Regions from separate parts of the Methylobacterium sp. TK31 genome, predicted to be linked through region 1. Evidence: predicted binding sites of a transcription regulator. Region 1 holds the regulator's gene; the other holds the start of a gene.
The links. Region 1 encodes PhoB, which activates phosphate uptake and scavenging genes when phosphate is short. Its sites were predicted from a motif close to TGTCATNNANCTGTCAT; they were not measured.

Region 1 (15,804 bases):
CGTCTACCTGACGCAGCTCTGCCCCGGCTGGGCGCGCAAGCCGGTCTCGATGACCATCGAGCTCCTCGCCTCCGTGCCGAGCATCATCTACGGCATGTGGGGCCTGTTCGTGTTCGCGCCGCTCTTCGCCCGCTTCGTGCAGGTGCCGGTCTCGAACCTGGTCGAGGGCATGCCCATCGTCGGCACCCTGTTCTACGCCCGCGTCCCCTCGGGCGTCGGCATCCTCACCGCCGGCATCATCCTGGCGATCATGATCGTGCCCTTCGTGGCCTCGATCACCCGCGACATGCTCGACCAGATCCCGACCGTGCTGCGCGAGAGCGCCTACGGCATCGGCTGCACCACCTGGGAGGTGGTGCGCTACGTCCTCGTGCCCCAGGCCTCGGTCTCCATCATCGGCGCGATCATGCTCGGCCTCGGCCGGGCGCTGGGCGAGACCATGGCGGTGACCTTCGTCATCGGCAACGCCAACCGGCTCTCGGGCTCGGTCTTCGACCCGGGCTCCACCATCGCCTCGCGCATCGCCAACGAGTTCAACGAGGCCGACGGCCTGCAGCTGAATTCGCTGATGGCGCTGGGCTGCATCCTCTTCGTCATCACCTTCTTCGTCCTGATCATCGCCCGCATCCTCACCCGCCGCGCCAAGGTCGCGTGAGGCCGATCGCCTGAAGCCTCCCCCCGTTCTCCGAGACGTCAGGAACCCGTCATGGACGCTGCCAACCCCCTCGCCACCACCGCCCCGCCGGCCCGGATCAGCCGAATCCGCTCCAGCCGCCGGATCGCCGACAAGACCCTGATCCTGGCCAGCACCCTCGCGACCCTGGTCGGCATCGTCGTCCTCGGCTCGATCCTGTTCATGCTGGTGGTCGAGGGCATCAAGGGCTTCTCGCCCACCCTCTTCACCGAGCCGACGCCGGGCCCCGGCTCCGAGGGCGGCGGCATCGCCAACGCGATCCTCGGCAGCCTGGTGATGACCCTCCTGGGCATCCTGGTGGCGACCCCGGTCGGCGTGATGGCCGGCACCTTCCTGGCGGAGTACGGCCGCAACTCGAAGCTCGCCGACGTCATCCGCTTCCTCAACGACATCCTGCTCTCGGCGCCCTCGATCCTGATCGGCCTGTTCGTCTACACGCTGATGGTGCGCCCGATGGGCTCCTATTCCGGCTGGGCCGGCGCGGTGGCGCTCGCCATCATCGCCACCCCGGTCATCGTGCGCACCACCGAGGACATGCTGCGCCTCGTGCCCGCGACCCTGCGCGAGGCCGGCGCGGCGCTGGGCGCCCCGCCCTCCATCGTGATCAAGAGCATCACCTGGCGCGGCGCCAGCGCCGGCATCGTCACCGGCATCATCCTGGCGCTCGCCCGCATCGCCGGCGAGACCGCGCCGCTGCTCTTCACCGCGCTGAACAACAACAGCTGGTTCGGCGGCAACCTGATGGGCGGCATCCCGAACTTGCCCGTGATGATCTACCAGTTCGCGCTCTCGCCCTACCCGAACTGGCAGCAGCTGGCCTGGGCCGGCGCCCTGCTGATCACCGTCACGATCCTCGCCCTGTCGATCGTGGCCCGCTTCGTCATCAAGTCCGAGCGCTCGCGCTGACCTCCGGCGCGCCGCAATCCCCCGCCTTCCGACCGACAGGATCTTGAACCGATGAACGCCGCCCCCGGGATCACGTCCGCGCAGCTCACCGGACGCCACAAGGCCGACGAGACCTCTCCGGTCCGCATCGCCGTGAAGGACCTGAACTTCTACTATGGCAGCTTCCATGGCCTGAAGTCGGTGAACCTCAACTTCCACGACCGCCAGGTCACGGCGCTGATCGGCCCGTCGGGCTGCGGGAAGTCGACCCTGCTGCGCACCTTCAACCGGATCTACAGCCTGTATCCGGAGCAGCGCGCGGAGGGCGAGATCCTCCTCGACGGCCAGAACGTCCTGGATTCCCGGGTCGACCTCAACGAGCTGCGCTCGCGCATCGGCATGGTGTTCCAGAAGCCGACCCCGTTCCCGATGTCGATCTACGACAACGTCGCCTTCGGCCTGCGCCTCTACGAGAAGCTGCCCAAGGCCGACCTCGACGTGCGCGTCGAGGAATCGCTCCGCAAGGCCGCCCTCTGGGACGAGGTGAAGGACAAGCTCAAGCAGTCCGGCATGGGCCTCTCCGGCGGCCAGCAGCAGCGCCTCTGCATCGCCCGCACCGTGGCCCAGCGTCCCGAGGTGATCCTGTTCGACGAGCCGACCTCGGCCCTCGACCCGATCTCCACCGGCCGCATCGAGGAGCTGATCGAGCAGCTGCGCTCGGAATTCACGATCGTCATCGTCACGCACAACATGCAGCAGGCGGCGCGCATCTCGCAGTTCACCGCGTTCATGTATCTCGGCGAACTGGTGGAGTTCGGGCCGACGACGCGCATCTTCATGAATCCCGAGAAGCGCCAGACGCAGGACTACATCACCGGCCGCTTCGGCTGATCCTCGGCAGGTCGGAACCGACCCGTGCGGGCCGGTTCCGGCCCGCGCCAGACACCATCAGGGCGGGCACCCGACAGGAGGCCCGATCGAGGAGCACACCCATGCCCGACCACATCGTCACCTCCTACGACACCGACCTCGAGGATCTGCGCCGCTCGATCTCCGAGATGGGCGGCATCGCCGAGAAGATGATGGCCGAGGCCGGACAGGCCCTGGTGCGCCGCGACTCGGCCCTGGCCCAGGCGGTGATCGCCGCCGATGCCCGGCTCGACACCCTCCAGCGCGAGATCGAGGAGCGGGCGATCCTGCTCATCGCCCGGCGCCAGCCCCTGGCCATCGACCTGCGCGAGACGGTGACGGCGATCCGCGTCTCGAACGACATCGAGCGCATCGGCGACCTCGCCAAGAACGTCGCCAAGCGCGTGGTGGCGATCGCCGACCAGATCCAGCCGCAGAAGATCGTCATCGGCGTCCAGCACATGAGCGACCTGGTCCAGGAGCAGCTCAAGGACGTGCTCGACGCCTATACCGGCCGCGACATCAAGGCGGCCCTCCACGTCTGGGAGCGCGACGACGCCATCGACGCGCTCTACAACTCGCTCTTCCGCGAACTCCTGACCTACATGATGGAGGATCCGCGCAACATCTCGTTCTGCACGCACCTGCTGTTCGTGGCCAAGAACATCGAGCGCATCGGCGACCACACCACCAACATCGCCGAGACGATCCACTACCTCGTCACCGGCGAGAACCTCCTGGCCGAGCGCGAGCGCCCGAAGAACGACGCGTCCAACTACGCCACCGTGGACCTGCCCGGCACGGTCTGACCCCGCGCCGATCTGATCGAAAGCGCACGATGAGTACGCGTATCCTGATCGTCGAGGACGAGGAGGCCCTGACCCTCCTCCTCCGCTACAACCTCGAGGCCGAGGGCTTCGTCGTCGACTCGGCTGCCCGCGGCGACGAGGCGGACCTGCGCCTGCAGGAGCAGGTCCCCGACCTCGTCCTGCTCGACTGGATGCTGCCGGCCCTGTCGGGGATCGAGCTCTGCCGCCGCATCCGCGCCCGGCGCGAGACCGAGCGGCTGCCGGTGATCATGCTCACCGCGCGGGGCGAGGAGGGCGACCGCATCCGCGGCCTCGGCACGGGGGCGGACGACTACATCGTCAAGCCGTTCTCGGTGCCCGAGCTCCTCGCCCGGGTCCGGGCCCTGCTGCGCCGGGCCAAGCCCGCCCACGTGGCCAACCTGCTGGTGGCCGGCGACATCGAGCTCGACCGGGTCAGCCACCGCATCCGCCGGGAGGGCCGCGAGATCCATCTCGGGCCGACCGAGTTCAAGCTCCTCGAATTCCTGATGCAGAGCCCCGGCCGGGTGTTCTCCCGCGAGCAGCTCCTCGACGGGGTCTGGGGCCACGACGTCTACATCGACGAGCGGACCGTCGACGTCCATGTCGGGCGCCTGCGCAAGGCCCTGAACCGCCCGCGCCAGAGCGATCCGATCCGCACCGTGCGCGGCTCGGGCTACTCCTTCGACGAGATGTTCGAGGCGGAGGCGGAGTAGCCGACCCGGCGCCGAGCCGTGCCCGCCCTCAGGCGAACGGCCAAGCCCGCCGCTAGGCGAACGGCCAAGCCCGCCCTCAGGCGAACAGCCGAGCCCGCCGCCTAGGCGAAAAGCATCGTGTCGGTGGGGAGGTGCACGGTGAAGGCCTTGCCCTCGTCGATCCAGCCCGGGCCGGCGGCGCCGTGGTTGATGCCGGCGGCCTCCTCGGCATTGCCGGCGAAGTGGTGCTGGCCGGTCTGAGTGTTGAAGAAGCGCTCCAGGGTCACGCTCCCCGGCGCACCCGCATCCGCATAGGCCTCGAAGGCGACGCCCTCGTACTTGTAGGTCGGGGCGGTCTTGATGACCTGGTCGCGCTCCGACACGCTCGTGGTGAAGAAGTGGGCGTTCGAGGCGGTGTCGAAGAACCGGAACACGTCGACGGTGCCCGCGCCCTTGGCCGGGGCCGCCCACGGCGTGCCCTCGTAGCTGAACCAGGGCAGCGTCTGCTGGATCTGCGCCTTCTCGGCCGTGCTCGTCGTGTAGAAATGGTCGCCCGTATGGGTGTCGTAGAACCGGTACACCGCCGTGACGGCGCCCTCGGCCGGGGCGCTGGCGACGGGAGGGCTGGTGACGGTGGGGCTCGCGACGGGCGTCACGGACGCCGCCGGGACCACCGGAGCGCCGTAGAGGGCCTGGATGCCCGCGATGTCGCCCGCCCCGAGGGCGGTGATGGAGGGGTTCAGGACCGCGTTCATCACCTCGGGCTTGGCGTTGTAGTGGTCGAGGCCGAGGGCGTGGCCGATCTCGTGCAGGGCCACCACCGCGAGGTCGACGTTCTGGGTGCTGACCACCCGGGCGCCGGCGGCGTGCCAGCCCTCGCCGCTGTCGAAGGTCACGGCCGCCGACTGCATGCGCTGGCCGCTGTAGGAGTAGTTCGCGTAGCCGAGCGTGTTGCCGAGGCCGTCGATGCCCCCGAGGGTGAAGTCGATCTGCGCCGCCGCCGTGGAGGCGACCTGCTGGAAGGTGATGTTGGCGTAGGACGCCCAGGCCGCGAAGGCGCTCTGGAGGATGCCGACGAAGGAGGACGGGATCGTGCCGTCGAAGGCCCAGGTGACGATGCCGCCGCCCGTGCCCGCCGCGCCCGCGCCCCAGCGCGGTCCCTCCAGCGCATAATCCCCCATTCGCCATTCCTCCCGTCCGCGCGGGCCAGGGTCGGCGGGAGGCGTTACGAATGTCTTAACCGGCGGCCCCGCCCCCGGGGCGTATCCTCACACGATGCTGCGCACCACGCCGCCATCCACCCGGAGGGCCGCCCCGCTGGTGGCGCTGGCGGCGGGGCTGCAGATGTAGGCGACCATGCTGGCGACCTCCTCGACGGTGGCGAGGCGGCCGATCAGCGAGGTCGGGCGGTGCTCGGCGACGAAGGCCCGGCCGGCCGCGTCGAGGTCGACCGCGCCGCCCGTACCCCCGTCCTGCCCCTGGGCCATGCTCTTCATGAACTCGGCGACGCCCTCGGACAGGGTCGGGCCGGGCAGCACGCTGTTCACGGTGACGCCGCTGCCCGCCACGGTCTCGGCGAGGCCCCGGGCCACCGCGAGCTGGGCCGTCTTCGTCATCCCGTAATGGACCATCTCCACCGGGATGTTCACGCCGGATTCGCTGGAGATGAAGACCACCCGGCCCCAGCCGCGCTCGACCATGCCGGGGGTGTAGGCCCGGGACAGGCGCACGCCGCTCATCACGTTGGTGTCGAAGAACCGGTGCCAGTCCTCGTCCGGGATCTCGAAGAAGGGCTTCGGCTCGAAGATGCCGGTGTTGTTCACCAGGATGTCGACGTCCGGCAGTCCGGCGACCACCCGGGCCGCCCCGTCCGGGTTGGCGACGTCGCCGGGCGCCCCGATGAAGCCGGCATGGCCGGTCTCGCGCTTCAGGCGCTCCACGGCGTCGCGGACGCGGTCCTGGGTGCGCCCGTTGATGGCCACGTTCGCCCCGAGCTCGCCCAGGGCCTTGGCAATGGCGTAGCCGATTCCGCTGGTGGAGCCGCTGACGAGGGCGCGCTTGCCGGACAGGTCGAGATGCATGGGATCGTCCTTCGTGAGGGCCCGGCCCCCGTGCGGCCTCTGCCCGCCCGCGGGCCGGGCCACGGGTGGCCTTCGTCCGGTTCAACGCGCGGGACGGGCGCTGGTGCGATCGGCGCGGCCGCTCAGCCCCGCGGGCTGCGCCGCAGGACGCTGGCCACCGCGCCGAGGCTCGCGAGGCCGACGGCGCACCACAGGGTGGCGGCCACCGGACCGGCCGGCGCGCCGCCCTGGTGCAGGCCGAAGATCACCGCCACCAGGGCGGCGCCGAAGGACTGGCCGGTGAGGCGGGCGGTCGACTGCATGCCGCTCGCCCCGCCGCTGCGCTCGCGCGGGGCGCTCGTGATGATGACCTTGTTGTTGGGCGACTGGAACAGCCCGAAGCCGAGGCCGCACAGGGTCAGGCGCCAGGCGATGTCGAGGTGGGACGCGCCCGGCGGCAGCAGGGCGACCGCCGTCAGGCCGCAGGCCATCAGGCCGAGGCCGGCGCCGCCGAGGAGGCCCGGCGCGTAGCGGTCGGCGAGGCGCCCGGAGATCGGGGCCATCAGGGCGATCGCGATGGGCCAGGGCGTCATCAGGAAGCCGGTCTGCGTCTCGGACAGGCGCAGCACGTCCTGGAAATAGAAGGGCAGGGCGACGTAGGCCATCATCTGCGCGCCGAAGGAGGCGATCGAGCTCACCATCGACAGGGCGAAGGCGGGGATCCGCAGGAGGTCGACCGGCAGGAGCGGCCGCGCCATCCGGGTCTGGGTCCAGACGAAGACCGCCCCCACCGCCACCGCCGCGCCGATCTCGGCCAGCGCCACGCCCCGGCTCGCCGGGTCGCCGAGCCCGTCGACGCCGATGATGAGGAGCCCGAAGGTGAGGGCGTTGAGGACGGCGCTGCGGATGTCGAAGCGCCCGCCGCTGCGGGGCGTCACCGGCAGGGTGCGGGCCCCCACCGTGAGGGCGATCAGGCCCACCGGCAGGTTGACGAGGAACAGCCAGGGCCAGGTCGCCACGGAGAGGATGGCGGCCGCCACCGTCGGCCCCGCGGCGGAGGCCATCGCCACCACGAGGGCGACGTTGCCGACGCCGCGCCCGATCAGCCGGTGGGGATAGATGAAGCGCACCAGGGCGATGTTCACGCTCATGATCCCGGCCGCGCCCAGCCCCTGCGCGATCCGCGCCGCCACCAGCCAGTCGAGGCTGGGAGCGAAGGCGCAGGCCACGGAGGCCGCCGTGAACAGGACGAGCCCGGTCAGGTAGACCCGGCGGTAGCCGAGGATGTCGCCGAGCGAGGCCAGCGGCAGTAGCGAGGCCGTCACCGCGATCTGGAAGCTGTTGGTCACGAAGATCGCCGCGGAGGGCTCGACCGCGAGGTCCTTGGCCATCACCGGCAGGGCGACGTTGACGATGGCCCCGTCGAGCACCGCCATGGTCATGGCGAGGCCGATCGCGAGCAGCGCCAGCATGCGCTCGCGCACCGGCAACCCGTCCGTCCCGCCATCCATCCCGCCCTCCGTCGGGGGCTTCGCTTCGGCGCTTGGGGCATCCTTCGTCATGGACGGACCCCTGGGACGCGGCGCCGGGTTTCGCAAGGGGCGGCGCGTTCCGAGGTGTCCTTTGTCACCTCGGCCGGGCGGTGCTCGGCTCGGATCCGCCCTATGTCACGGCGGACGCGCCCCGCTGCGCGCCGCTGCCGGGAACTCAGATGGACGCGCTTCTCAAGATCTCCGCCCTCGTGCTGGCGGCCCAGATGTCCCTGATGCCTGTGTCCCTGGCGCCCGCCATTGCCCAGCCGGCCGCCCAGACTTCCGCCGCCGCGGAGGCGACGCCCCTCGGCATCGGGCTCGAGGGCTTCGCCTATCCCTACCCGGTCTTCTTCCTGGAGCGGATGCGCGACGGCGAGCGCCAGCGCCTCGCCTACATGGACGTGCCGGCGGAGGGGCAGGCGAACGGGCGCACCGTCCTGCTCCTGCACGGCCGCAATTTCCCGTCGAGCTACTGGCAGCCGGTGATCCAGGCGCTCAGCCGTGCGGGCTACCGCGCGGTGGCGGTCGACCAGCTCGGCTTCGGCAAGTCGGCGAAACCCGTCGGGCCCTACACCTTCGACGCCATGGCGGCCGACACCGTGGCGCTGCTCGATTCCCTGAGCCTGGCGCGGGTCGACGTGGTGGCGCATTCCATGGGCGGCATGCTGGCGGTGCGCCTCGCGCGCAATGCCCCGACGCGGGTCAACAGCCTCGTCCTCGAGGCGCCGATCGGCCTGGAGGATTACCGGTTCACGGTGCCGCCGGTCTCCGACGCCACCCTGCTGCGCCTGGAGGGCGACGCCACGGCGGAATCCTACCGCCGCCAGCTCATGACCAACTACGCCCTGTCGCTGCCGGCCTCGGCCATCGAGCCCTTCGTGTCGCTGCGCGAGCGCGTGAAGGGGTCGGGCGAGTATCCGCGCTGGCTGCAGTCCTTCGTCAATTCCTACCAGGCGATCTGGGGCCAGCCGGTGGTGCACGAGATCCCGCTGATCGCCGTCCCGACGCTCTTCGTCATGGGCGAGAACGACCACAACGCCCCCGGCAAGCCCTTCGCGCCGGAGGCCCTGCGGGCCGGAATGGGGCGCAACGCCGAGCATGCGCGGACGCTGGCCGGCCAGATGCCGAGCGGCCGCGCCGTGGTGCTGCCGGGCATCGGCCACCTCGTCCACATGGAAGCGACGGACCGATTCAACGCCCTGACGCTCGAATTCCTCGACGGTCACTGAGCGCCGGGCCACCGCAACGGGAGATACGTCATGAGTCAGAGCCTCGATGTCGGCGTGATCGGCCTCGGCCGGATGGGCCGCGGCATGGCCGCCAGCCTGGTCCGGGCCGGGCACCGGGTCCGGGTCTGGAACCGCTCGCCGGGCGCGGCGGAGGGGCTCGCGGGGGTGACGCCGGTGGCGAGCGCCGCCGAGGCCTTCGCGGGGGACGCGGCGGTGACCATGCTGGCGGACGACGCGGCCCTGCGGGCCGTGATCGTCGAGGGCGGCCTCCTCGACGGCGGCACCCGCCCGGGCCTGCACCTCTCGATGAGCACGATCTCGGTGGCCCTGGCGCAGGATCTCGCCGCCATCCACCACCGCGCCGGCGTGCCCTACATCGCCGCTCCGGTCTTCGGACGCCCGGACGTCGCCGAGGCCGGGGCCCTGAACATCGTGGCGGCCGGCGACCCGGAGGCGATCGCCCGGGCCCAGCCGCTCCTCGACGCCATGGGCGCCCGAACCTGGGGCTTCGGGCCCGCGCCGCACCGTGCCAACGCCGTCAAGCTCGCGGGCAACTTCATGCTGATCGCGGCGATCGAGGCGATGGGGGAGGCGGCGGCCCTGGCCGAGGGGCACGGGGTGGCGGGGGCCGATCTCCTCGACCTCCTGACCAGCACGCTGTTCGCCTCGCCGGTCTACAAGAACTACGGCGGCCTCATCGCCGCCCGGCGCTACGAGCCGCCGGGCTTCAACCTCAAGCTCGGCGCCAAGGACGTCGGTCTGGCGCTCGCCGCCGCCGGGGCGGCCGGCGTGCCGATGCCCTTCGCCAGCGTGCTGCGCGACAACCTCATCGAGGCGATCGACCACGGCGACGCCGACAAGGACCTCGCCGCCCTGGCGGAAGTGGCCCGCCGGCGCGGCCGGACGACCTGACCTCCCGCGCCCGCCGGCTCAGCGGGCGAAGACGAACAGCGACACACCGACCACCACCGGGACCAGGGCGACGACGCCGATGAACAGCGGCATGATCCAGCCGCTGCCGTTCTCGGGCTTGGCGGCCTCCCGCGCCTTCGGCGGCGCCGCCTCGGTCCTGCGGGCGAGGGCGATGCGCTCATGCGAGGGCGCGTTGCCCGCCGCCTCGTCGTCGGTGCCGAGCTGCGACAGGCCGGGATCGTAATGGGCGACCTTGTCGCCGGTCCGGCCGCTGTCGATGTCCGCCTTCAGCATGGCGGTGGTGGGCCGGTCGGAATCGGGCGGCGTCTCGACCGCGAGGTTGCCCGGGGCGGGCGGCGTTTCAGATCGCAAGGTCATCGGGGGCTCCGTGTCGGGGCGCGTATCGGTCGAGGGGGCAACGCGCCATGGCCTCGCCCGTTCGCCGCCGCCCAGCGACGCAGGCGCGCGACGCGGGCTCAGGACCGGTCGGAGGCGTCGCCCTTCGGCTTCGGGCTCGGGTCCGAGATGTGGCGCAGATTCTCCGGCGGGGTCGCCGCCTCGACCGCCTCGACGCTGGCGATCGATCCGCCCGAGACGGCATCCCGGCGCGGGAAGTCGGAGGCGATCCGGGCCGCTTCCGCCTCGCCGCCCGGGTCCGATTGCAGCGTGTGCTGCAGGCGGTCCGGCAATCCGACGTCCCGGGCCTCGTCCTGGCCCAGATCCTGGCCGTTACGATCGGTGTAGGGGTCGAAGTCGCGCAGGTTCGGGCGGGCGGGGGCGTCGGACGGCTTGCGGGTATCGGACATCGCGGGGCTCCGGGGCGGGGGATCACAGGATGGCATGGATCACGGGATCCAAGGATCACGGGACGGCTGGCGTGACGGAATCGGCTTGGCCGGAGACCGCGCCGCGGGGATCGTCGGGCGGGATCGGGGCGTGCCCGACCCCGTCGGGTCTTCCGCAGGCTGCCACCGCCGAGTCGATAACCGCCGCCGGATCGCTTTGTTTCGCCTCGGCCGGGCCCGCGCGGCGAGGGGCCGCGGTGGCGGGGCGCCGGCGCCGTCAGGCGGCGCCGCGGGCCATGATGCCCGTCCCGACCACGCGGTCGGTCGCCTGCGCCGTGACCTGGTTCCGGCCGTTGTGCTTGCTGCGGTAGAGCGCGGCATCGGCCCGGGTCACCAGGCTGTCGCTGGTCTCGCCGGGCCGGAACTCCGCGACCCCGAAGGAGCAGGTGCGCGCGCCGGCGACGGGCAGGGGCGTCGCCGCCAGGCGCTGGCGCAGGCGCTCGGCGAGGGCGATGGCGGCGTCGAGGCCGGTCCCCGGGCAGACGATCATGAACTCCTCGCCGCCCCAGCGGCCGAGGGTGTCGGCGGGCCGCACGCCCTCCGCCAGGACCGCCGCGAGGGCGACGAGCACCCGGTCGCCGACCTTGTGGCCGTGGCGGTCGTTGATCGCCTTGAAGTGGTCGACGTCGGCCAGGATCACGCAGAGCGGCGCGCCCTGCGCCTGGGCCGCCTCCGCCGCGGCCTCGAGGGCACCGTCGAGCCGGCGCCGGTTGTCGAGGCCGGTGAGCAGATCGGTGTTGGCGAGGCGCTCGAGGTCACGCGTGCGCTCGGCGACGCGGACCTGCAGCGAGGCGTTCATCTCGCGCAGGTCCTGCATCAGCCGGGCATTCTCCTCGAAGGCGCGGCGCAGGCGCCGGACCATCGTGTTGAGCGTGGTCGCCAGCGCATGCAGTTCGTGGCGTCCCCCCGCCGTCAGCTTCAGGGGCCGCGCGCCCAGGGTATCGGCGTCGAGATGCGCCAGGAAGCGGCTGATCTGCGCCAGGGGCCGGCCGACCATGTGGCGGATCACCATGAAGAAGATCAGCCCGAGCACCAGCGACTTCAGCGCCGAGTTGATCAGGATCACGATCAGGGTGTTCTTGACCCGGTCGATGGCGATGGCGTCGTTCGAGTGGAGCGTCCACGCGCCGGTCGGATAGCGCTGGCCGTCGCGCTCGGTGTGGACCAGGGCGAAGGTGCGGCTGATGGGCCGGCCGTAGCCGGGGTCGACCGGGGTCTCGCCGCCGTCGCGCGCCACCCGCACGGCGCTGCCGTCCGGCCCGGTCACGGTCCCGAGGGCTTGGACGCGCCGGCCGCTCTCGTCGCGCACCTCGACGCCGAGCACGGCGGGCAGCTCCGTCATGCCGGTCAGGATGCCGGTGAGCACGGCGGCGTTGAAGCGCCACAGCGCGTCCTCGATCCCGGGGCTGAAGGTCCGCTCCATGGCGGACAGGTCCTCCTGCAGGCGATCGCTGGCGCGGCGGTACTCGATCGCCATCTGGACCCCCGTGAGGGCCACCGCCACCACGATGTAGCAGCCGAAGATGATCCGCATCAGGCGGGTCGCGAGGGCGCGGCTGGGGATCGGGACTTCGACGCCCGCGGGCGGACCGGCGGGCGCGGCCCTCCATCGACGGAACGGCGATCGGCGCATCGGCGACCCTACTCGCTGGAGAGGAAGGACGAATCGTAGACCGCCCGGAGGGTGGCGCGGTCCTCCGGCGCGGACCACGCCTCGACGATCTGCCGGAACGCGTCCGTGGGGCGGACCTCCGCCAGGATCGCGTCGATCCGGTCGATGACGGCCCGCCCCCAGGGCGTGCGCGCGCACATCACCCGGCTGAAGACCGGAGCCGGATTCTCGGTCATGGGCAGCCCGATCCAGGGCCGGGGCTCGCCCAGCGCCCGGGCGTAGTAGGCCGCGATGTCGGCGTACTCGATCACGTAGTCGAGGCGTCCGTTCTGGAACATGCGGAAGGCCTCGTCGAACTCGGAATGCAGCTGCGGCGCGCCGGCCTCCCGCAGGATCGGGTCGATGGCCGGCCCCATCGACCGGTTGCGCAGGACGCTGGTGCGGAGCTCCGGATGCTCCGTGAGCAAGCTCCGCAGCGAGAGCGGCGAGAGGGCGTCGAAGCGGGCGCGCGCGTCCTCGCGGACCACGATGCGCAGGGGATAGAACAGGCCCGTGGGCCGGGAGAAATACGCGAAGGCCTCGCGCTCCGGCGTCCGGACGCCGCCCACGAAGCACCACGCCGCGCCCTGCTTCATGCCGCTGATCGCGCGGGGAAACGGCACGGTGATCGTCTGGTGCGCGTAGTCGTCGAGGTGCGTCATCAGGAGCTGCCGAACCCGATCCGAGATCCCGGTATCGGCTTCGGGGCCCTCGGTGATCATGTAGGGGGCGGCCGTGTAGACGGTCCAGGTGATCTGCCGGGGGGCTTGCCGGCTCGCCGGGGCCGGTGCGTCCGCCTCGCCCGCGCGTGCGCGCGCCGCGAGGGCCAGCCCGACGCATCCGGCGAGGGCCGTGAGGCGGAGGCGAGACCGCGGGCGTCGAAGGGAGCGGGCCATCGCTACGGCCAGTCCGCCGCCGTGGCCGGGCGGCTCAGCGCACCGACGGCGGGACGGCCCTGTCGGAAGCGGTGGCGGTGAAAGCCTTGCGGCATGGTCGGCGATCCGGTTGCAAATCTCCCGACTCATGCCACCGCAAGGCTCAATGACAGGTTAACCGAGGCGCAGGAGAACGTTCTGTGCAATGGTATGACAATAGGCAATCGTAAGTCGGCTCGGGCAAGCATGATGTTCGAAGGTCGATCTTCCGGCGAAAGGCTGAAATGCAATTGGTTTTTTTGGGCAGATTTTGATTCCGAGATGTTTAGCGGATTGCTTCGTGTGTCGAGAAGTCTTGCGATCTGTCCGGTATGATGGCCTGGTCTGCGAAGACACGTGGGATGTCCGCGTCCACGGTTTCGTGCTGTCGAAGACGGAGGCTCCCTCAGCGCCGAAGATGGCCGAGCGGCAGGGCGGTCGTGTACTTCACCTGTCCCAGGGCGAAGCTGGAGCGGATGCTCGCGACCCCGGGGATCCGGGTGAGGTAATCGAGCACGAGCTTCTGGAACTGGCCCAGATCCTCCACCACGACGCGCAGCATGTAGTCGGCCTCGCCGCTCATCAGGTAACACTCCATCACCTCGGGACGGTGGCGCACCGCCTCGTCGAAGGCCTTGAGTGTGGTCTGGGTCTGCTTCTCCAGCGTGACGTGGACGAAGACGTTGACCGTCAGCCCGAGGGCGATCGGATCGGCCACCGCGACGGAGCGTTGGATGACGCCGCTGGCCTTCAGGTCGTTGATCCGGCGCCAGCACGGCGAGGTCGAGAGCCCGACCTCCTGGGCCAGCTCGGCGACGCTGATCTCGCTGTCCCGTTGCAGGCGTTCGAGGATGCGCAGGGAGGCGTCATCCAGCGTGATCGATCGTGGCGGCATGATCTGTCCCCGAGCCGGTAGAACGCGGCATGTTCTTCCGATTGTCCCGCTCTAGCCGGAAAACCGGGACGAACATACCGGCTCGCGGGACATAAACATCCCAGGATGCGGCCCCGTCCGCGACCTGTCCGCGGACCCTCCCCATGGCCGATTCCTGCTCGCCGCGTCTGGCCTCGCCACCCTTGGCACCCGCCCGTCCCCGCATCGCCGTGCCGACGGGGGTCTGGCTCGGCCTGATGGTGCTGTTCTGGGGTCTGAGCTGGCCGGCGATGAAGCTCTGTCTCGAGGCCGCTCCGCCCCTCTGGCTCGCGGCCCTGCGCTTCGCCAGCGCCGGAGCGGTCCTGTTCGGGCTCCTCGGCCTCACCGGCCGCCTGCGCTGGCCGCCCCGGGCCGACTGGCCGGTGCTCGCCAGCGTGGGACTCCTGCAGATGATGGCCTTTACGGCCCTCGGCCTGATCGCGATGCGCCACACCGATGCGGGCCGGGCGGCGCTGCTGGCCTATACGACGCCGGTCTGGGTCCTGCTCGGTGCCGGCCTGGTGCTGCGCGAGCGCCCGTCGCGCCGGCAGGGCGTCGCGATCCTGCTCGGCCTCGTGGGCGTCGCCGTGGTGTGCTCGCCGATGGGCATGGATTGGACCGATCCCGACGTGCTCCTGGGCAACGGCCTGCTGCTCGTCTGTGCCCTCTGCTGGGCCGGGGTCATCCTGCATGTCCGCCGCCACCGCTGGCGGGCGCATCCCCTCGACCTCGCCCCCTGGCAGATGCTGCTCGCGGCGGTCCCGCTCGCCGTCGCCGCCTTCGCGGTGGAGGGGCCGCTCGCCGTCGCCTGGTCGCCGCGCCTCGTCGGGCTCCTGGTCTTCATCGGGCCGGTCGCGACGTCGCTCTGCTTCGTGATCTTCGCGACGATCGGCCGGCGCATCGACAGCTTCACGATGGCGAACGCCACCCTCGGGGTTCCGGCGGTGGGCCTCCTGTCCTCCGCCCTGCTGCTGGGCGAGCGCCTCGGCCCCGCCCTGCTGGTCGGCCTCGGCTGTCTCGCCGCCGCCCTGGTCACCGCGGCGCAGGACGCGCGCCGCCCCTGACCCGGACCGGATCTGGTCCCACTCCTGCTTTCAAGAGTCCTGCTTCCGGGAGTCCTGCTTCCGAGCGGGGCACGGTGACGAGACGGATCGAAGCGACATGCAGGACGACGAGACACGGGTGGAGAGCCGGGACCGAGTGGGCTCGATCTGCCGCTCCCTGCGCCGGGCCATCGTCGAGCGGGCGATCATGCCCGGCGACCGCCTGCCCGAAGATGCGCTGGGCGAGCGCTTCGGCGTCAGCCGCACCATCGCCCGCCAGGCCCTCGGGCAGCTGGCCGGGGAGGGGCTGGTGGAATTGCGGCGCAACCGCATCGCCGTGGTGGCGACCCCGAGCTGGGCGGAGGCGCGGGACACCTTCGACGTGCGCATCAGCCTGGAGCGCCTCGTGGTCGCGCGCCTCGCCGGCCGGCTCACGCCGGACCAGCAGGCGGCGCTCGACGCCCATATCGGCCGGGAGGAGGCGGCCCAGGGCGGCGCGGACGGGGCCTCGATCCGGCTCGCCACCGAGTTCCACCTGCTGCTCGCGCAGATGACCGGCAGCCCGGTGCTGGAGCGCTACGTGGCCGAGCTCGGCTATCGCTGCGCCCTGGTGCTCTCGCTCTACAGCCGGCCGCATTCCGCCGAGTGCGGGGTGAGCGAGCACCGCGCCCTGGTCGCCGCCCTGGTCGCGGGCG
Region 2 (15,804 bases), 1.6 Mb from region 1:
TTCCCCTGGTCCGATGCCTTCCCGCACGAGGCCCTGATGGACCAGCTCGGCGGCGTCGATTTCTGCAAGGGCTGCTATGTCGGCCAGGAGGTGGTCTCGCGCATGCAGCATCGCGGGACGGCCAGGACCCGAATCGTCCCGCTGGTCGCGGTCTCGGACGAGCCGCTGCGGACCGGGACCGAGATCACCGCCGGGCAGCGCGCGCTCGGCACGGTCGGCAGCGTGGCGGGCGGGCGCGCCCTCGGCACCCTGCGCCTCGATCGCCTGGCCGACGCGCTGGCGGCCGGCGAGCCCCTGCGGGCGGGCGCGGTTCCGGTCGGCGTCGAGAAGCCGGCCTTCGCGACCTTCGCCTTCCCCGAGGCGGCGCCGGCCGGCTGAGCGCGCCCCGCGATCGACGCCGCCGCCGCGCCCGGCTAAACCCTCGCCGATGCTCACCGATGCCTCCGGTCTGATTCACCACCCCGACGGCTGCGCCCGCTGCTGGTGGGCCGGGCTCGACCCCGTCTACGTCGCCTACCACGACACCGAATGGGGCGTGCCGGAGCGGGACGGCCGCGCCCTCTACGAGAAGCTGATCCTGGACGGCTTCCAGGCCGGCCTGTCCTGGATCACCATCCTGCGCCGCCGCGAGGGGTTCCGCCGCGCCTTCGCGGGCTTCGATCCCGAGGCGATCGCGCGCTTCACCGAACCCGACATCGACCGGCTGATGCAGGATACCGGCATCATCCGGAACCGGGCCAAGATCGTCGGCACCATCGCGGGGGCCCGGGCCTATCTCGGCATCGAGGCGCGCGGGACGGGCTTCTCCGCATTCCTCTGGGATTTTGTCGATGGCACGCCGATCCAGGGTACGGCGCGGGACCGTCGCGGCATCGCCACCGAAACCGAGATCTCGAGAAAGCTGTCCAAGGCCTTGAAGGCGGAGGGATTCTCGTTCTGCGGGCCGACCATCGTCCACGCCTTCATGCAGGCGGTCGGCCTCGTCAACGATCACCTCCGCGGCTGCCACCGGCACGGGCCCTGCGCCGCCCTCGGCAACCGCGCCGGCGGGAGCCCGGCATGAGCGTCGACCGTGGCCGCGCCTGGCAGCGGATGCTGTCGGGACGGCGCCTCGACCTCCTCGACCCGGCCCCCCGCGACATCGAGATCGCCGACATCGCGCATGGGCTCGCCCGCGTCGCCCGTTGGAACGGGCAGACGGCCGGGCCGCACGTCTTCTCCGTGGCCCAGCACGCTTTGCTTGTGGAGGCCATCGGCCGGACGCAGTCCCCGGACTCGACCGGTGCCGACTGCCTCGAATTGCTGCTGCACGACGCGCCCGAATACGTCATCGGCGACATCATCTCGCCCTTCAAGGCGGCGATCGGCGATTCCTACAAGGCGGTGGAGCGCCGGCTTCTGACCGCCATCCGCCAGCGCTTCGGCCTCGCCGAGCCGGGCGCGGACCTGTCCGCCCTGGTCAAGCGGGCCGACGGCATCGCCGCCTATCACGAGGCGACGCGCCTGGCCGGGTTCTCCGGCGGGGAGGCCGATGCGATCTTCGGCGCCTGCGGTGCCCTCGCTCCCGAGGCCGAGGCGTTGCTGGCGCCCTGGCCCACCGCCGTGGCGCAGGCCCGCTTCCTCGCCCGCTTCCATGCCCTCGCGCAGCCGGATCCCGCCTGATGCCGCATCTCCAGGTCTGCCCCCTGTCCCGCCTGCCCGAGACCCTGGACGTGTCCGGCGCGACCCACCTGATGACCCTGATGAAGGTGGGCACCGCGATCGCCCGGCCGGAGGGAATTGCGGAGGGGCGCCACTGCGTCGTCGAGGTCAGCGACATCGTCGCCCCGATGGACGGCCACGTCACGCCGGGCGAGGCCCATATCGCCCAAATCCTCGCTTTCGCCCGGGCCTGGGACCGGTCGAAGCCCCTGCTGATCCACTGCTACGCCGGGATCAGCCGCTCGACCGCGGCGGCCTACATCGCCGCCTGCGCCCTGGCACCGGCGCGCGACGAGGCCGAGATCGCCCGGTCCCTGCGGGCGGCGGCCCCGTCGGCGACGCCCAATGCCCTGTTCGTCGCCCTCGCCGACCGCATGCTGGGCCGGGACGGACGCATGGTCGCGGCGATCGCGGAGATCGGACGTGGAGCCGAGGCCTTCGAGGGGAAACCGTTCCGCCTGGAGCTCGCACCCGACCTTCAGGTCGTCGCCTAGGTCTCTGACAGAAAAGCGGTCTCAGCGATGTCGGCGGCGCTTGCGACCCGTGCGAAGGCGGGGGCGCCGGAGGTGTGGCGCAAACGCCGCCCCGGACGACGAAACGACGATCCCCGGGCCGGATCGGGTTGTCGGCTTCCGGGCCGGAGGCTTAGACCGTCAGAATCACGGGGTAGTTTAGAATGAGTGTCACGCGACCCGCCGTTGCGTCGACGTCCGGAGCGGACGAGGCAGCCCTCGACCTGCCCTTCGAGAAGGCCTTGGAGCAGCTCGAAGACATCGTGCGCCGCCTGGAGAAGGGGGATGTCCCCCTCGACGAGTCGGTGGCGATCTACGAGCGGGGCGAGGCGCTGAAGCGCCATTGCGAAGGCCTGCTCCAGAAGGCCGAGGCCCGCATTCAGAAGATCACCCTGGGTGCGGACGGCAAGGCGGCAGGGGTCGCGCCGCTCGACGTCGACTAGGGAGCGTTCCCGCTCCCGAACGAAATACTCCATTGGCGGCAAGCGATTGCGCGCATGTTTTCCCTCCGGGCGTGAGGTTGGTTCGGTGTCACGGCAAGAAACCTCGCAAGACAAGATTCCGCAGGCGTCCGGTCCTGGGGGGTCGGTGAGTTCGTCGGAGGCGACGGCGATCCTGGACGGTCTGGCGGAGCCTTCGGCGCTGCGGCTGTTGCCGGAGAGCGAGCTGCAGGCGGTGGCCGATGCGGTGCGCACCGAGATGATCGACGCGGTCTCGGTCACGGGCGGGCATCTTGGCTCCGGGCTCGGCGTGGTCGAGCTCACGGTGGCGCTGCACCACGTGTTCGACACCCCCGACGACCGCATCGTCTGGGACGTCGGCCACCAGGCCTACCCGCACAAGATCCTCACCGGCCGGCGCGACCGCATCCGGACGCTGCGCCAGCCCGACGGCCTGTCGGGCTTCACCAAGCGCTCGGAGAGCGTCTACGACCCCTTCGGGGCGGCCCATTCCTCCACCTCGATCTCGGCGGCGCTCGGCATGGCCGTGGCGCGCGACCTCGACGAGGCCTCGGCCCGGGCGCAGGGCGGGCCGGCGGGCAAGCGCCGCAACATGATCGCGGTGATCGGCGACGGCTCGATGTCGGCGGGCATGGCCTACGAGGCGATGAACAACGCCGGCGCGCTGAAATCCCGCCTCATCGTCATCCTCAACGACAACGACATGTCGATCGCGCCCCCGGTGGGGGCGATGTCGGCCTACTTCGCGCGCCTGGCCTCGGGCGGCACCTACCAGTCCCTGCGCGAGACCGCCAAGCAGCTGGGCCGGCTCCTGCCCAAGGGCCTCTACCAGCGCGCGGCCGCGGCCGAGGAATACGCCCGCTCCCTGGTGGTGGGCTCGGGCACGATGTTCGAGGAGATGGGCTTCCACTATGTCGGGCCCGTCGACGGGCACAATCTCGACCACCTGCTGCCGGTGCTCAAGAACGTGCGCGACTCCGAGCAGGGCCCGATCCTGCTGCACGTCGTCACCCAGAAGGGCAAGGGCTACGCGCCGGCCGAGGCCAGCGCCGACCGCTACCACGGCGTGGTCAAGTTCGACGTGCTCTCCGGCGTCCAGGCCAAGGCCAAGCCGAACGCGCCGGCCTACACGCGGGTGTTCGGCGAGAGCCTGATCAAGGCCGCGGACGCCGACGACAAGGTGGTGGCGATCACGGCGGCGATGCCGGGGGGCACGGGCATCGACCTGTTCGGCAAGGCGCATCCCGAGCGCACCTTCGATGTCGGCATCGCCGAGCAGCACGCGGTGACCTTCGCGGGCGGGCTGGCCACGGAAGGCTACAAGCCGTTCGTGGCGATCTACTCGACCTTCCTGCAGCGGGCCTACGACCAGGTCGTGCACGACGTGGCGCTGCAGAACCTGCCCGTGCGCTTCTGCCTGGACCGGGCCGGCCTGGTGGGGGCGGACGGGGCGACGCATGCGGGCGCCTTCGACCTGGCCTATCTGTGCTGCCTGCCGAACATGACGGTGATGGCGGCCTCGGACGAGGCGGAGCTGGTGCACATGGTGGCGACGTGCCACGCGCACGACACGGGCCCGATCGCGCTGCGCTACCCGCGCGGCGAGGGGGTGGGCGTGGACCTGCCCGAGCGGGGCTCGGTGCTGCCGATCGGCCGGGGCCGGATGGTGCGGGCGCCGGAGGGCGCGCGGGTGGCGCTGCTGAGCCTGGGCACGCGCCTGTCGGAGGCGCTGAAGGCGGCCGACGCGCTGGAGGCGGAGGGGATCGCCGTGAGCGTGGCGGATGCGCGCTTTGCCAAGCCGTTGGACGAGGCGCTGATCCTGGATCTCGCCGCGCGCCACGAGGTGCTGGTGACGCTGGAGGAGGGCTCGGTGGGGGGCTTCGGCGCCATGGTGCTGCACCTGCTGGCCGAGCGGGGGGCGCTGGATGCGGGCCGGGTCCGGGTGCGCACGCTGACGCTGCCCGACAGCTACCAGGACCACAACACGCCCGACGCCATGTACGCCGAGGCCGGCCTCGACGCCGCCGGCATCCTCAAGACCGTCAAGGACGCCCTGCCCGAACGGAAGGCGCGCGGCGCCAAGCTCGTCAGCGTCGTCCAGAAGTAGAACCGACTGGAAGCCTCCCGCGGAGCCGAAGGCCCCGCGGGAGAGCGCTGCAGAACTACCGCAGGCCTACTTGATCACCGCGCAGGCGATGCGGGCACCGGCGCCGCCGATGGGCTGGGTGGTGTGATCGTCCTCGTTGGCGTGGATGATCAGGGCCGAGCCGTCGCCGTCCTTGAGGGCGCCCTCGCCGGTCAGCGGCGTCTCGCTCGACACCTCCGCGTTCACCGAGCCGTCGGCATTGGCGAAGACGTTGGGCAGGTCGCCCTCGTCGGGACCTTCCGGGTTCAACAGGCCGTGCTTGCTCTGGTCGTGATTCACGTGGGCCTTCGACTTCTCGAACTTCGCGGTGTCCGAGCAGTCGCCCACGGCGTGGAAATGGATGCCGTGCCAGCCCGGGGGCAGGCCGCCGGGCTGGATCGTCACGCGCATCACGAGGGAACTCGCGCCGTCGCGGATCATGATCTTGCCGATGGTCTCGCCCTTCCCGTTCTGGATCGGGCTCTCGAAGGTCTGCGGGGCCGCGGGCGGCGGCGCCTCGGCGGGCGCGGCCGGGGCGGGCTGCGCGAGGGCAGTCTGGGCGGCGAAGGCCGTGCTCGCCACGAGGGCGAGGACCGACGGAAGTCGTCTCATGAAATGGCTCTCCTCTCCACGCCGGGTACGCCTGTGGAGCGTCAACGAAGATGGTCCCGGGGCGATCCACGGCAATGCCGGGGATGCGCGACCTTTCCCATGCCGGGGGCGGCGAGGCCAGACGGCGCGACCCGGGTTCGGCGCGAATGCCTGTGTCCGGCGGCACGCCGATGCTTGCGCCGCGTGGACGAACTCTTAAGGTTTCGCTAAGTTTCGCCTGACGAGGCCGGTGCTCGACCCTGATTCGCCAAGTCTCTCCCGGTGGATGGGCTCAAGATCCTGACCCGGCATCGACAGTGATCGCAGCATGAAGACGCGTTGGGAGGTTCCCATGACGTTCACCGTCCCTCGCCGCCTCGGGTTCCTCGCTCTCGTGATCGGTGTCCTGCCGACCCTGGCCCTGTCGGAGACATCGTCCACGGCCGGGCGGACATGGACTGATCCGCCGGCCCGCAGCGCCGCCGAGACCAAGCCCGCGCCGGCGCCAGCGGCGTCCCCGGACCCGTCCAGCGAGGCTTCCAAGGCGGCCCCCGTCGAGGCGAAGCGCCCGACGCGCGCGGTGGTCCGGGCGTCCAGGACCGCGCGCCGGTATACCGAAGCACGCGTGCGGGTCACGCACCCTGCGGCGTCTTCCTCGGCGCCGCGCCGTCAGGCCGTGCGGACGGTCGCGCGCGCCCCGGCCGTCCGGCGCGTCGCCCAGCGGCCGGCCCCCTACGCGGCGCGGCCGCCGGTGGTTCGCTACAGCTACGGCGTCGTTCCGGACTCCACCGGGCCGTTCGTCTACGAGGACGACCGGGCGCGCCGGATCCGGCAGGCCCAGGAGGCCGGCTACCTCGTGGTGCGGTCCCGCAGCATCGAGTTCCCCGACGGCCGGCGCCTGCGCACCTACCGCCCCTACGAGGAGGAGAGCGACGACTGAGGGGCCGAGCGGCCTCCGGGCGTCGCGCACGAAAAAACCCCGCCGGGGCTACCGGCGGGGTTCGGGTCGGATCGGGTGCGGAGCGGTGGATCAGCGCAGGCGGCCCGGCCGGGCGGGCTCGAACACGATGCGGCGGTGGAAGGCGCACCAGCTCTTGCCGTCCGGCGCCGGGGCGCCGCAGCAGACGGCGCGGTCGTTGGGCTCGCCGATGATGAATTTACACACGAAGGCACCGGACTGCGCGAACGGCACCCGCAGCTCGGCGGAGGGCTCGGCGATGGCATCGGCCTCGCCGACCTGTGACATGCGGACAAGCTGGTTCATGGATCGGATGACTCGCGGACTGGCTTTCGCGGGCAAGGCCCTGCGGATTCTGACGGATCGGGAGCGCGTCGCCTTCCGGAGGGCCTCTCCCCTGCATGGACTCAGCGGGCGGCCCGCGAACATGAATGGGGAGACTTGCGGACCCTGAGCGGGTCGAAAGCGCGGCCGAACCGGACGCGACAGCGTCATGATGCTGTTATATCTGGGGTTTGCCCCTCGGCAAACAAGTGCTGACGCATGTGTGTGTTGCAACGCACAGCTTTCCGGCCGCTCCGCGCAAGGCGTCGCGGGCAGGACCGGACCCGTCACGAAGCAGCGCATCGTTTCATCCCGGGCCGCGGCGAAGAATCGGGCGCTGTCATCGTCCTGTGACGGGACCGTCATAGCAGCGGAGCGTGCCGGGCGTCGCGGCGGGATCACCCCGCCCGCGCGATCGCCCCGCCGAGGGAGCCGACCCATGGCCGATGCGATCGCCCCCGGACTTCGCGCCGCGTCGCCCGAGGCCGGATCGGGGCGCCGCCCCGGCCCGAACCTCGACGGCGGCATCCATGTCGCGGGCCTCGTCGCCTTCGCGGTGGTCCTCCTCGGCGGGCTCGCCTATGCCGGATACAGCCTGATCCACGACATGAACGCGGTCGGCGAGACGCCGCTGGCGATCGGCGCCTTCGCCCTCCTGGCCCTGGCGCTGCTCATCGCCCTGGCCTTCGAGTTCGTGAACGGCTTCCACGACACCGCCAACGCGGTGGCGACGGTGATCTACACCCACGCGCTGCCGCCGGTGGTGGCGGTGATCTGGTCCGGCGCCTTCAACTTCCTCGGGGTGATGCTGTCCTCCGGCGCGGTGGCCTACGCCATCGTCACCCTGCTGCCGGTGGAGCTGATCCTGCAGGTCGGCTCGGCCGCCGGCTACGCGATGATCTTCTCGCTGCTGATCGCCGCGATCCTGTGGAACCTCGGCACCTGGGCGCTCGGCCTGCCGAACTCCTCCTCCCACGCGCTCATCGGCTCGGTGATCGGCGTCGGCCTCGCCAACCAGCTGATGGCGCCCGCGGGCCAGGGCACCTCCGGCGTCGAGTGGGGGCAGGCGGTGAAGGTGCTGGAGGGGCTGCTGTTCTCGCCCGTCCTCGGCTTCGTCCTGGCAGCCCTGCTGCTGCTCGCCATGAAGGCGGTGGTCAAGCGCCGGGACCTCTACGAGGCTCCCCGGGGCGAGGCCCCGCCCCCGCTCTGGATCCGCGGCCTCCTCATCCTCACCTGCACCCTGGTGTCGTTCTTCCACGGCGGCAACGACGGCCAGAAGGGCATGGGCCTGATCATGCTGATCCTGATCGGCGCCGCCCCCACCGCCTATGCCCTGAACCGGACCATGTCGGACGACACGACCCCGGCCTTCGTGCAGCAATCGAAGGACGCCAGCGCGGTGTTCGCCGCCCGGGCCGGGACCGCGCCGCGTCCCGACGCGGCGGCTGCCCGCGGCCAGGTCAGCGAGGCCCTGCGCACGAAGGCGCTGAACAGCCCCGCCGTCTACGCGGCGCTGGCCGCCCTCTCGGACGACATCGCCGCCTCGGTGCAGCGCCACGGTGCGATCCGCCAGGTGCCGGCCGCCGCGACCCCGAACCTGCGCAACGACATGTACCTCGCCGCCGACGCGGTGCGGCTGCTGCCGGCCGCCGGCGCCGGCCTCCCGGAGGCCGAGGGCAAGACCCTCAAGGCCTACGAGGGCCTGCTCAACGACGGCACCCGCTACATCCCGACCTGGGTGAAGGTCTGCGTCGCCCTCGCCCTCGGGCTCGGCACCATGGTCGGCTGGAAGCGCATCGTCGTCACGGTGGGCGAGCGGATCGGCAAGACCCACCTCACCTACGCCCAGGGCGCCTCGGCCGAGATGGTGGCCGCCGGCACCATCGGGCTCGCCGAACTCTACGGCCTGCCCGTCTCCACCACCCACATCCTGTCGAGCGGTGTCGCCGGCACCATGGCGGCCAACGGCTCGGGCCTGCAGGTCGCTACCGTGCGCAACATGGCCCTCGCCTGGGTGCTCACCCTGCCGGCCGCCATCACCCTGGCGGGCGGCCTGTTCTTCATCCTGCGGCACGTCTTCTGATCGGCAGGGCCTTCTTCCGACAGGAGTAAGGGGCGTCGCCCGACGGGAAAGGCATCCCCTCGTCCTTGCGGAGAGCGACCGGGGACGGGGGGACGGCCCCCGGTCCGTGGCGGCCGGCGGAGCCGGCTTCGCCGAGGCGCTGCCCTACAGACCCCCTGCCCCGCCGAATCCCCGCGATCCGGCGGCCATCGCGCTTTCTTGAGGTCGCGCGGCGCTGCGTGTAGGTCGGGGGGCAGGCTGAACCCGGTCCGGACGGCCGCAAGGGACCCCATGCGCGTCTTCGTCACCGGCACCGCCGGCTTCATCGGCTACCACCTCGCGCGGCGCCTCCTCGCCGAGGGCCACGCCGTCACGGGCTTCGACGGATTCAGCGACTATTACGACGTCGGCCTGAAGCGGGCGCGCCACGCCGAGCTCGAACGAGATCCGTCCTTCACCCCCGTCGAGGCCCGCCTGGAGACGCCGGGCGCCCTGCTGGAGGCGGTCGGCCGGGCCGAGCCCGAGATCGTCGTACACCTCGCGGCCCAGGCCGGCGTGCGCTACAGCCTGGAAAATCCCGGCGCCTACGTCGAGGCCAACCTCGTCGGCACGGCGAATCTCATCGAGGCGGTGCGGGCCCATCCGGTGCGCCACCTCCTGTTCGCGTCCACGAGCTCGGCCTATGGCGGCAACACCGCCCTGCCGTTCCGCGAGACCGACCCCGCGGTGACGCCGCTGACCCTCTACGCCGCCTCCAAGCTCGCCGGCGAGGCCATGGCCCATGCCTACAGCCACCTGTTCGGCATCCCGACGACGGCCTTCCGGTTCTTCACGGTCTACGGTCCCTGGGGCCGCCCGGACATGGCGCTGTTCCTGTTCACCCGGAAGATCCTGGCCGGCGAGCCGATCACGGTCTTCGCCGGCGGCGCGGCCGAGCGCGACTTCACCTATGTCGACGACCTCGTGGCGGCGATCCGCGGGCTGATGGACCGGCCCCCGCCCCGCCCCGGCGACGGGCAAGGCCCGGCCTGCCCCGGCGACACCCTGAGCCCGGTGGCCCCGTTCCGCCTCGTCAATATCGGCGGCGGGCGCCCGGTCCGGGTCGACGCGATGATCGACGAACTGGAGCAGGCCCTCGGCGCCCGCGCCGAGCGTGTCCTGCAGCCCCTGCCGCCCGGCGACGTGCCCCGCACCGATGCGAGCACGGACCTGCTGCGCGCCCTGGTCGGGCACGTGCCCGAGACGCCGATCACCGTCGGCATCCCGGCCTTCGTGGCCTGGTACCGGGCCTATCACGGGGCCTGAACCGCCCCGATCCTCCTCACAGCCCGGCCCCGGCCGGCTCCGCCGCGATGGCGTCACAACCGACGAGCCCGATGAGCCCCAGACCCCTTCCGCCGCGGCGCGGCCCCCGATCCGGCCCGCCCCGCCGCCTGCCCGGATGCCGGCCATGACGCCGGCCATGACGGCCCTGCGCTCCACCGCCCTGGCGGCGGCCGGGCTCCTCGCCTTCCTGGCGTTCTGGGAGGCGATGCCGCGCCTCGGCCTGATCAACCCGGCCTTCCTGCCGCCGCCGAGCACGATCCCGGCGGCCTTCCTGAACGAGGTCCGCCTCGGCGTCTGGGGCGAGGCCGTCCTGTCGAGCCTGAGCCACTACGTCGCCGGCCTCGCCGTCGGCGCCGGGGCGGGCATCGCGCTCGGTCTCCTCAGCGGGATGTTCGGCTGGTTCGAGGCGGCGACCGCCTGGATCGTGCGCCTGCTGCGGCCGATCCCCGGCCTCGCCTGGGTGCCGTTCGCCATCATCTGGTTCGGCGTCCAGCCCGAGGCCGCCGTCTTCATCATCGCCATCGGGGTGTTCTGGATCGTGTTCTTCGCGACGCAGGGGGCGGTGCGCGGCGTCGACCGCGACCTCATCGAGGTGGCCCAGGCCTTCGGTTTCGGCTCGCCCTGGTCCCGGCTCACCAAGATCCTGCTCCCGGCCGCGACGCCCGGCATCCTCGTCGGCCTGCGCACGGCTTTGGGCCAGGCCTGGATGGCGGTGGTGGCCGCCGAGATCTTCGGCGTGCCCGGCGTCGGCGCCCGGATGATGCAGGCCTCGAGCCTGCTCTCCACCGACATCGTCGTCGTCTACATGCTCACCATGGCCGCCCTCTACGGCCTGTTCGATACGGCCTTCGTCGCCCTCCAGGGGTGGCTCCTACGGTGGCGCGCCTGAGATGCCCGAATCGATCACCTCCGAGCCGATCATTTCCATCGCGGGCCTGAGCCTTGCCTACGCGCGCGCCGGCACCCGGACCGTCATCCTGCAGGACCTCGACCTCGACGTCGCCCGCGGCGAATTCCTCGTCATCGTCGGCGAATCCGGGGTCGGCAAGTCCACCGTCCTGCGGGTGCTGATCGGGCTGGCCCAGCCGAGCTCGGGCAGCGTGCGCCTGCGGGCCCGCCCTGACTGCCGCACCCCGATGGCGCTGGTGTTCCAGGATGCCCGGCTCCTGCCCTGGCGCCGGGTCGTCGCCAACGTCGCCTTCGGGCTCGAGGGCAGCGGCCTGTCCAAGGCCGAGCGCCTGGCCAAGGCGCAGGCCATGCTCGACCTCGTGGGCCTGAGCGACCTCGGCCAGCGCTGGCCGCACCAGCTCTCCGGCGGCCAGCGCCAGCGCGTCGCCATCGCGCGGGCGCTGGCGGTCGACCCGGACGTGCTCCTGATGGACGAGCCCTTTTCGGCGCTGGACAGCTTCACCCGCGAGGGCCTGCAGGACGAGCTGCAGCGCATCCAGGCGACGACGGGCAAGACCATCCTGTTCGTCACCCACGACATCGACGAGGCGGTGACGCTCGCCGACCGGGTCGTGGTGCTCGCCGGCAGCCCCGGCCGGCTGGCGGCCGAGATGCCCGTGACGGTGCCCCGGCCCCGCCGCCGCCGCGACGCCGCCCTGCAGGAGGCCGCCCGGCAATTGCGGATGGAACTGTCGAACCGCTCGGCGGAACTCTAAGGTCAGGGGGACGCGGAGCGGTGCGAAAAGGGTCGCGGCCGCGGCCGTTGCCATCGCCCGCCCGGGGCTCTACCCCGCTCAGACCACCCGTTCTGTTCGAGGACCAGGCCGATGCGCCGCCGCACCCGCTCGCTGATCGGCACGATCGTGATGCTGGCCTTCATCATCATCTACGCGCCGCTCGCCATGGCGCTGGCCGACAGCCGGATCTCCGAGACGCCGGCCCCCGTGCAGGCGGTGCTCTACGCGCTCCTCGGCATCGCCTGGATCTTCCCGCTGATGCCGCTGATCAGCTGGATGGGCAAGAACGACGTGAGCGAGACCGACGTCGGGGATCGGCGCTGACGGCCCCGGACGCGGGGAGCCCCCCCGGACCGGCCAGAAAACCTCGGCCGGCGTCGGGTTTTCGCCGCACTCGCGGGCCAGAAGCGCACCGTATCCTTCGTCAAAAGGCCGTCGTTCCGCTCAATGCCACGCCTGTGCACGCCCTCGCTCCTGCTCGGCCTTGCGATCCTGTCGGCCCTCCCCCTCCTGACGGCGCGTTCCGCGCAGGCGCAAGGGGCGCCGCGCTCGGTCTCCGACTGTGAGCGCCTGAAGAACGACCTCGCCTACAACCAGTGCCTCGCCATGTTCGGCCCGGCCGCCAAGAACGTCGCCGGCGGCGTCTCCGCCGGGGCCGCCTCGGCCTCGGCCGAGGTCGCCAACGCGCTCGCGGCGATCCCGCAGAGCATCGCCGCGAGCGCCGCCGCGACGGGGGCCGCCATCGCCTCGATCGGGCACCGCACGCGGCGCGGCCGCCACGCCCGCCACGGCCGCCAGAGCGCCAGCTTCGCCATCGCGGGCGGCGAGAGTCGCTCCTACCGCCGGTATCGCCGCCGGCGCTGAGCGCCGCCGTCGCGCCGCCTCAGCCGACATTGAGCCGGCGGCCCCGGTTCCAGGCCAGGAACGGCACCCCCGAAAGCATGGCGGAGAGCGCGGCCTCGGTCTGGTGATGACCGTTCACCGAGACCCGCGGCAGCGCGTGCAGGTGGTCCGCATGGGCCGCGAACAGGTGGCCCGGCCTCGTCGTCACCGCCGTGGCGAAGCCGAGGTCGCGGGCCAGGGCGAAGTCGCGCGGGCCGGCCGAGGTCGGATCCCCCACCGGGTAGGACAGGTGCGCCACCGGGCGGCCGAGTTCGGCCGCGATCCGGGCCCGCCCCTCCCCGATCTCCCGGCGCGCGACGGCCTCGCCGTGCTTGGCCAGCATCGGATGGCTGACCGTGTGGGCGCCGAAGGTGACCAGCGGGTCGCGGCCGAGGGCGCGCAGCTCGGACCAGGACAGGCAGAGGTCGGCGGCCATGCCGCCCGGCGCCAGACCCGCTTCGGCGCAGAGCGCGGCGATGAGGGCGAGGAGCCGCACCTCCGGCCCCGCGCGCAGGTCGCGGTAGACCCTGTCGAAGGCGGCGGATTTCTCGCGGGCGTCGCGGGCCGGCAGGTCGAGGCCGGCCCCGGGCAGCCGGACCCGGTCGAGGCGGCCGATCGCCGCCTCCAGTTCGAGCCACCACAGGCGCCCCCGCCCGCTCGCGAAGTCGCTGGTGAGGAACAGCGTCCAGGGCGCTCCGTGACGCCGCAGGATGGGGGCGGCGTGCTCGGCATTGTCGCGGTAGCCGTCGTCGAAGGTGAGCACCACGAAGGGGCGCCCGCCCGCCGCGAGGCGCTCCGGCACGGCGTCGAGGCCGACGATCTCGAAGCCGCGCCGGCGCACCAGCGCCAGGGTCCGCTCGAGGAAATCGGGGGTGATCGCCAGGAGCCCGTTGGGTGCGTAGGCCCCCGGAGCCTCGGGGCGGACGTGGTGGAAGGTCAGGATCAGCCCGCACCCGCGCGCCACCGGGCCGAGCCAGAGATCCGCCCGGCTCGCCGCGATGGCGCGGAAGCCGGCGGCGAACAGGCGGTGGCGCCGGCTCAAGGGGGGCGTCGGGGTCGCGGAGGAATCGGGCGCGGACATGGTTTATCCGTTTCGGCGGCCCCGCAGGGGAACACGCCAACCGGCAAGGTTTCGTTACCCACGCGCGCAGACGGCGGATGACGGCCGGTGCGGCGTCACCGGTGGGTTAAGGGCTGCGGGTCCAGGGTCGGGCGACGATCGGGCGGGCCGCGGCCCGCCGGCCACCGAGGATGATGGCATGGCTGTTCTCGCCGACGAACTGACCGGAGCCGGAGCGATGCGCGCGCGGGTGCAGCAGGGCCTGGCCGCGGAGGTCTTCCACGACCTGGCCGCCGCCGAGGCCCTGTGGCGCGGCCTGGAGGCGGATCCGGCCGTGCTGGCGACGCCCTACCAGCGCTTCGACTGGGTCGCGGCCTTCACCCGGACGATGCCGGGCGCGGACCTGCGCATCGTGGTCCTGCGCGATGCGGGCGGGCGCCCGCGCGTGCTCCTGCCCCTGGCGGTCGCCCGCGAGGGCGGGGCGAACGTGGCCCGGGTCGTCGGCGGCAAGCACGCCAACTACCACATGCCGCTCTTCGCCTCGCGCGAGGCGGCCGCGATGCCGCCGGAGGACCTCGCCGAGGCCCTGCGCCGGCTCGGGCGGGAGACCGGGATCGACGCCTTCGCCCTCTCGCACCAGCCCCGCTTCTGGGACGGCGCCGCCAATCCCCTGCACCACCGGGCCGAGCCCGCCCCGAGCGACGGCTACGGGCTGATCCTCGGCCCCGATCCGGACACGACGCTGAAGCGCGTCTTCAGCAGCGACGCCCGCAAGAAGCTGCGCGCCAAGGAGCGCAAGCTCGTGGAGGCCTTCGGCCCGGTGGCCTGCCGGCGCGCCGAGACCCCGGAGGAGGCCGAGCGCTTCCTCGCGGCCTTCTACGGGCAGAAGGCCGCGCGCTTCGCCGCCCTGGGCCTCGCCGACCCCTATGCCGACCCGGCGGTGCGGGCCTTCCTCGCCCGGGCGGCCTCGCCGGCGGGCGGGTCCGTCCTCGAGGTGACGGCCCTGGTCGCCGGCCGGACGGACCGCGTCTTCGCGGTCTTCGCCGGGGCGGTCGACGCGCAGCGCTACAGCGGCATGTTCACCGCCTTCGATGCCGACCCGGCGGTGAGCCGGTCGAGCCCCGGCGACATCCTGCTGCACCACCTCATCGGCGACCAGACCGCCCGGGGCCGGCGGAGCTTCGACCTCGGCGTCGGCGAGGCCCGCTACAAGAGCAGCATCTGCGACGAGACCATCGAACTCGGCGAGGTCGCCCTGCCGGTGACCCTGCGCGGCCAGGCCTTCGCCGTCCGGACCATCGCCGCCGCCCGCCTCAAGCGCCGGATCAAGCGCGACCCGCGCCTGATGGCCCTGGTGACCCGCCTGCGCCGGCGCCGGGCCGCCCCGGCGGAGTGACGATCGCGCCCCGGACGCCCGGCACCGCCCCCCGCGGAGGCGAGGGGCGGTGCCGGGGGATCGAATGGTCGTCTCGGGGCAGGCGTCTCGGGCCAGGCGTCTCGGGCCAGGCGTCTCGGGGCAGTCGTCCCGGATGGACCGGTTCAGGCGGCCGAGCGGCGCAGGGGCATCGCGTCCTCGGTGAAGACGGGCGCCTCGGGGGCGTGGGCGGCGACGGCCTGGTCCTGGGCCACCAGGATCTGGGCGGCGCCCGAGGCTTCGGCCAGGGCGTAGAGGTCGAGGAGGTCGGCATCCTCGGGGTCGCGGTCCGAGGCGATGACCACCGTGTCCATGCGGGCGCCCGCCACCGCGAGGATGTCGCGGGCGGTCCGGGCCTGCGGCGTGCCGAGGCGGCAGACCACCCAGTCATAGGCCTGGGCCAGGGCGTCGAGGGTGATCGCCAGGGCCTGCGGCTCCTCGGCCAGGACGGCGGCGTCGACGAAGCCCCGCGGGATCGCGTGCAGGCGCGAGCCCGGGATCGACTGGATCACGTCGACGAAGGCGGCCTCGCCCGCCACGAGGTCGGTGAGGCCGACATCGTCCGCGCCGCAGGCGGGACCGTTGAGATCGACCACCACCACGCTCGCATCGGCCGAGAGCCTGCCGCCGAGGCTGACGGCGAGGCCGGCTTCCTGGTGCCTGGCCGGCACCGCCTCGACCACCAGGATGGCGCGGCCCGCGC

Region 2: ACXJY8_RS05660 (inorganic phosphate transporter) is a predicted target of PhoB. The motif match lies at 6,838-6,854, and genes of this name have one in related genera.

The regions. Positions count from the first base shown of each region.
Region 1 is NZ_CM143964.1:4,681,632-4,697,435, forward strand. It holds gene pstC (phosphate ABC transporter permease subunit PstC) at 1-655, shown strand, start outside; gene pstA (phosphate ABC transporter permease PstA) at 707-1,600, shown strand; gene pstB (phosphate ABC transporter ATP-binding protein PstB) at 1,652-2,470, shown strand; gene phoU (phosphate signaling complex protein PhoU) at 2,572-3,297, shown strand; gene phoB (phosphate regulon transcriptional regulator PhoB) at 3,327-4,031, shown strand; gene ACXJY8_RS21885 (matrixin family metalloprotease) at 4,133-5,191, opposite strand; gene ACXJY8_RS21890 (SDR family NAD(P)-dependent oxidoreductase) at 5,279-6,091, opposite strand; gene ACXJY8_RS21895 (MFS transporter) at 6,214-7,581, opposite strand; gene ACXJY8_RS21900 (alpha/beta fold hydrolase) at 7,782-8,831, shown strand; gene ACXJY8_RS21905 (NAD(P)-dependent oxidoreductase) at 8,862-9,743, shown strand; gene ACXJY8_RS21910 (hypothetical protein) at 9,762-10,121, opposite strand; gene ACXJY8_RS21915 (hypothetical protein) at 10,220-10,549, opposite strand; gene ACXJY8_RS21920 (sensor domain-containing diguanylate cyclase) at 10,806-12,122, opposite strand; gene ACXJY8_RS21925 (TIGR02285 family protein) at 12,230-13,135, opposite strand; gene ACXJY8_RS21930 (Lrp/AsnC family transcriptional regulator) at 13,560-14,048, opposite strand; gene ACXJY8_RS21935 (DMT family transporter) at 14,192-15,130, shown strand; gene ACXJY8_RS21940 (GntR family transcriptional regulator) at 15,228-15,804, shown strand, end outside.
Region 2 is NZ_CM143964.1:1,225,251-1,241,054, reverse strand. It holds gene ygfZ (CAF17-like 4Fe-4S cluster assembly/insertion protein YgfZ) at 1-378, shown strand, start outside; gene ACXJY8_RS05700 (DNA-3-methyladenine glycosylase I) at 428-1,063, shown strand; gene ACXJY8_RS05695 (YfbR-like 5'-deoxynucleotidase) at 1,060-1,662, shown strand; gene ACXJY8_RS05690 (tyrosine phosphatase family protein) at 1,662-2,195, shown strand; gene ACXJY8_RS05685 (exodeoxyribonuclease VII small subunit) at 2,378-2,656, shown strand; gene dxs (1-deoxy-D-xylulose-5-phosphate synthase) at 2,829-4,781, shown strand; gene ACXJY8_RS05675 (superoxide dismutase family protein) at 4,848-5,411, opposite strand; gene ACXJY8_RS05670 (hypothetical protein) at 5,743-6,330, shown strand; gene ACXJY8_RS05665 (GcrA family cell cycle regulator) at 6,421-6,654, opposite strand; gene ACXJY8_RS05660 (inorganic phosphate transporter) at 7,112-8,755, shown strand; gene ACXJY8_RS05655 (NAD-dependent epimerase/dehydratase family protein) at 9,026-10,039, shown strand; gene ACXJY8_RS05650 (ABC transporter permease) at 10,197-10,949, shown strand; gene ACXJY8_RS05645 (ABC transporter ATP-binding protein) at 10,951-11,724, shown strand; gene ACXJY8_RS05640 (DUF2842 domain-containing protein) at 11,836-12,069, shown strand; gene ACXJY8_RS05635 (hypothetical protein) at 12,193-12,609, shown strand; gene ACXJY8_RS05630 (polysaccharide deacetylase family protein) at 12,629-13,708, opposite strand; gene ACXJY8_RS05625 (GNAT family N-acetyltransferase) at 13,887-15,083, shown strand; gene ACXJY8_RS05620 (GumC family protein) at 15,227-15,804, opposite strand, start outside.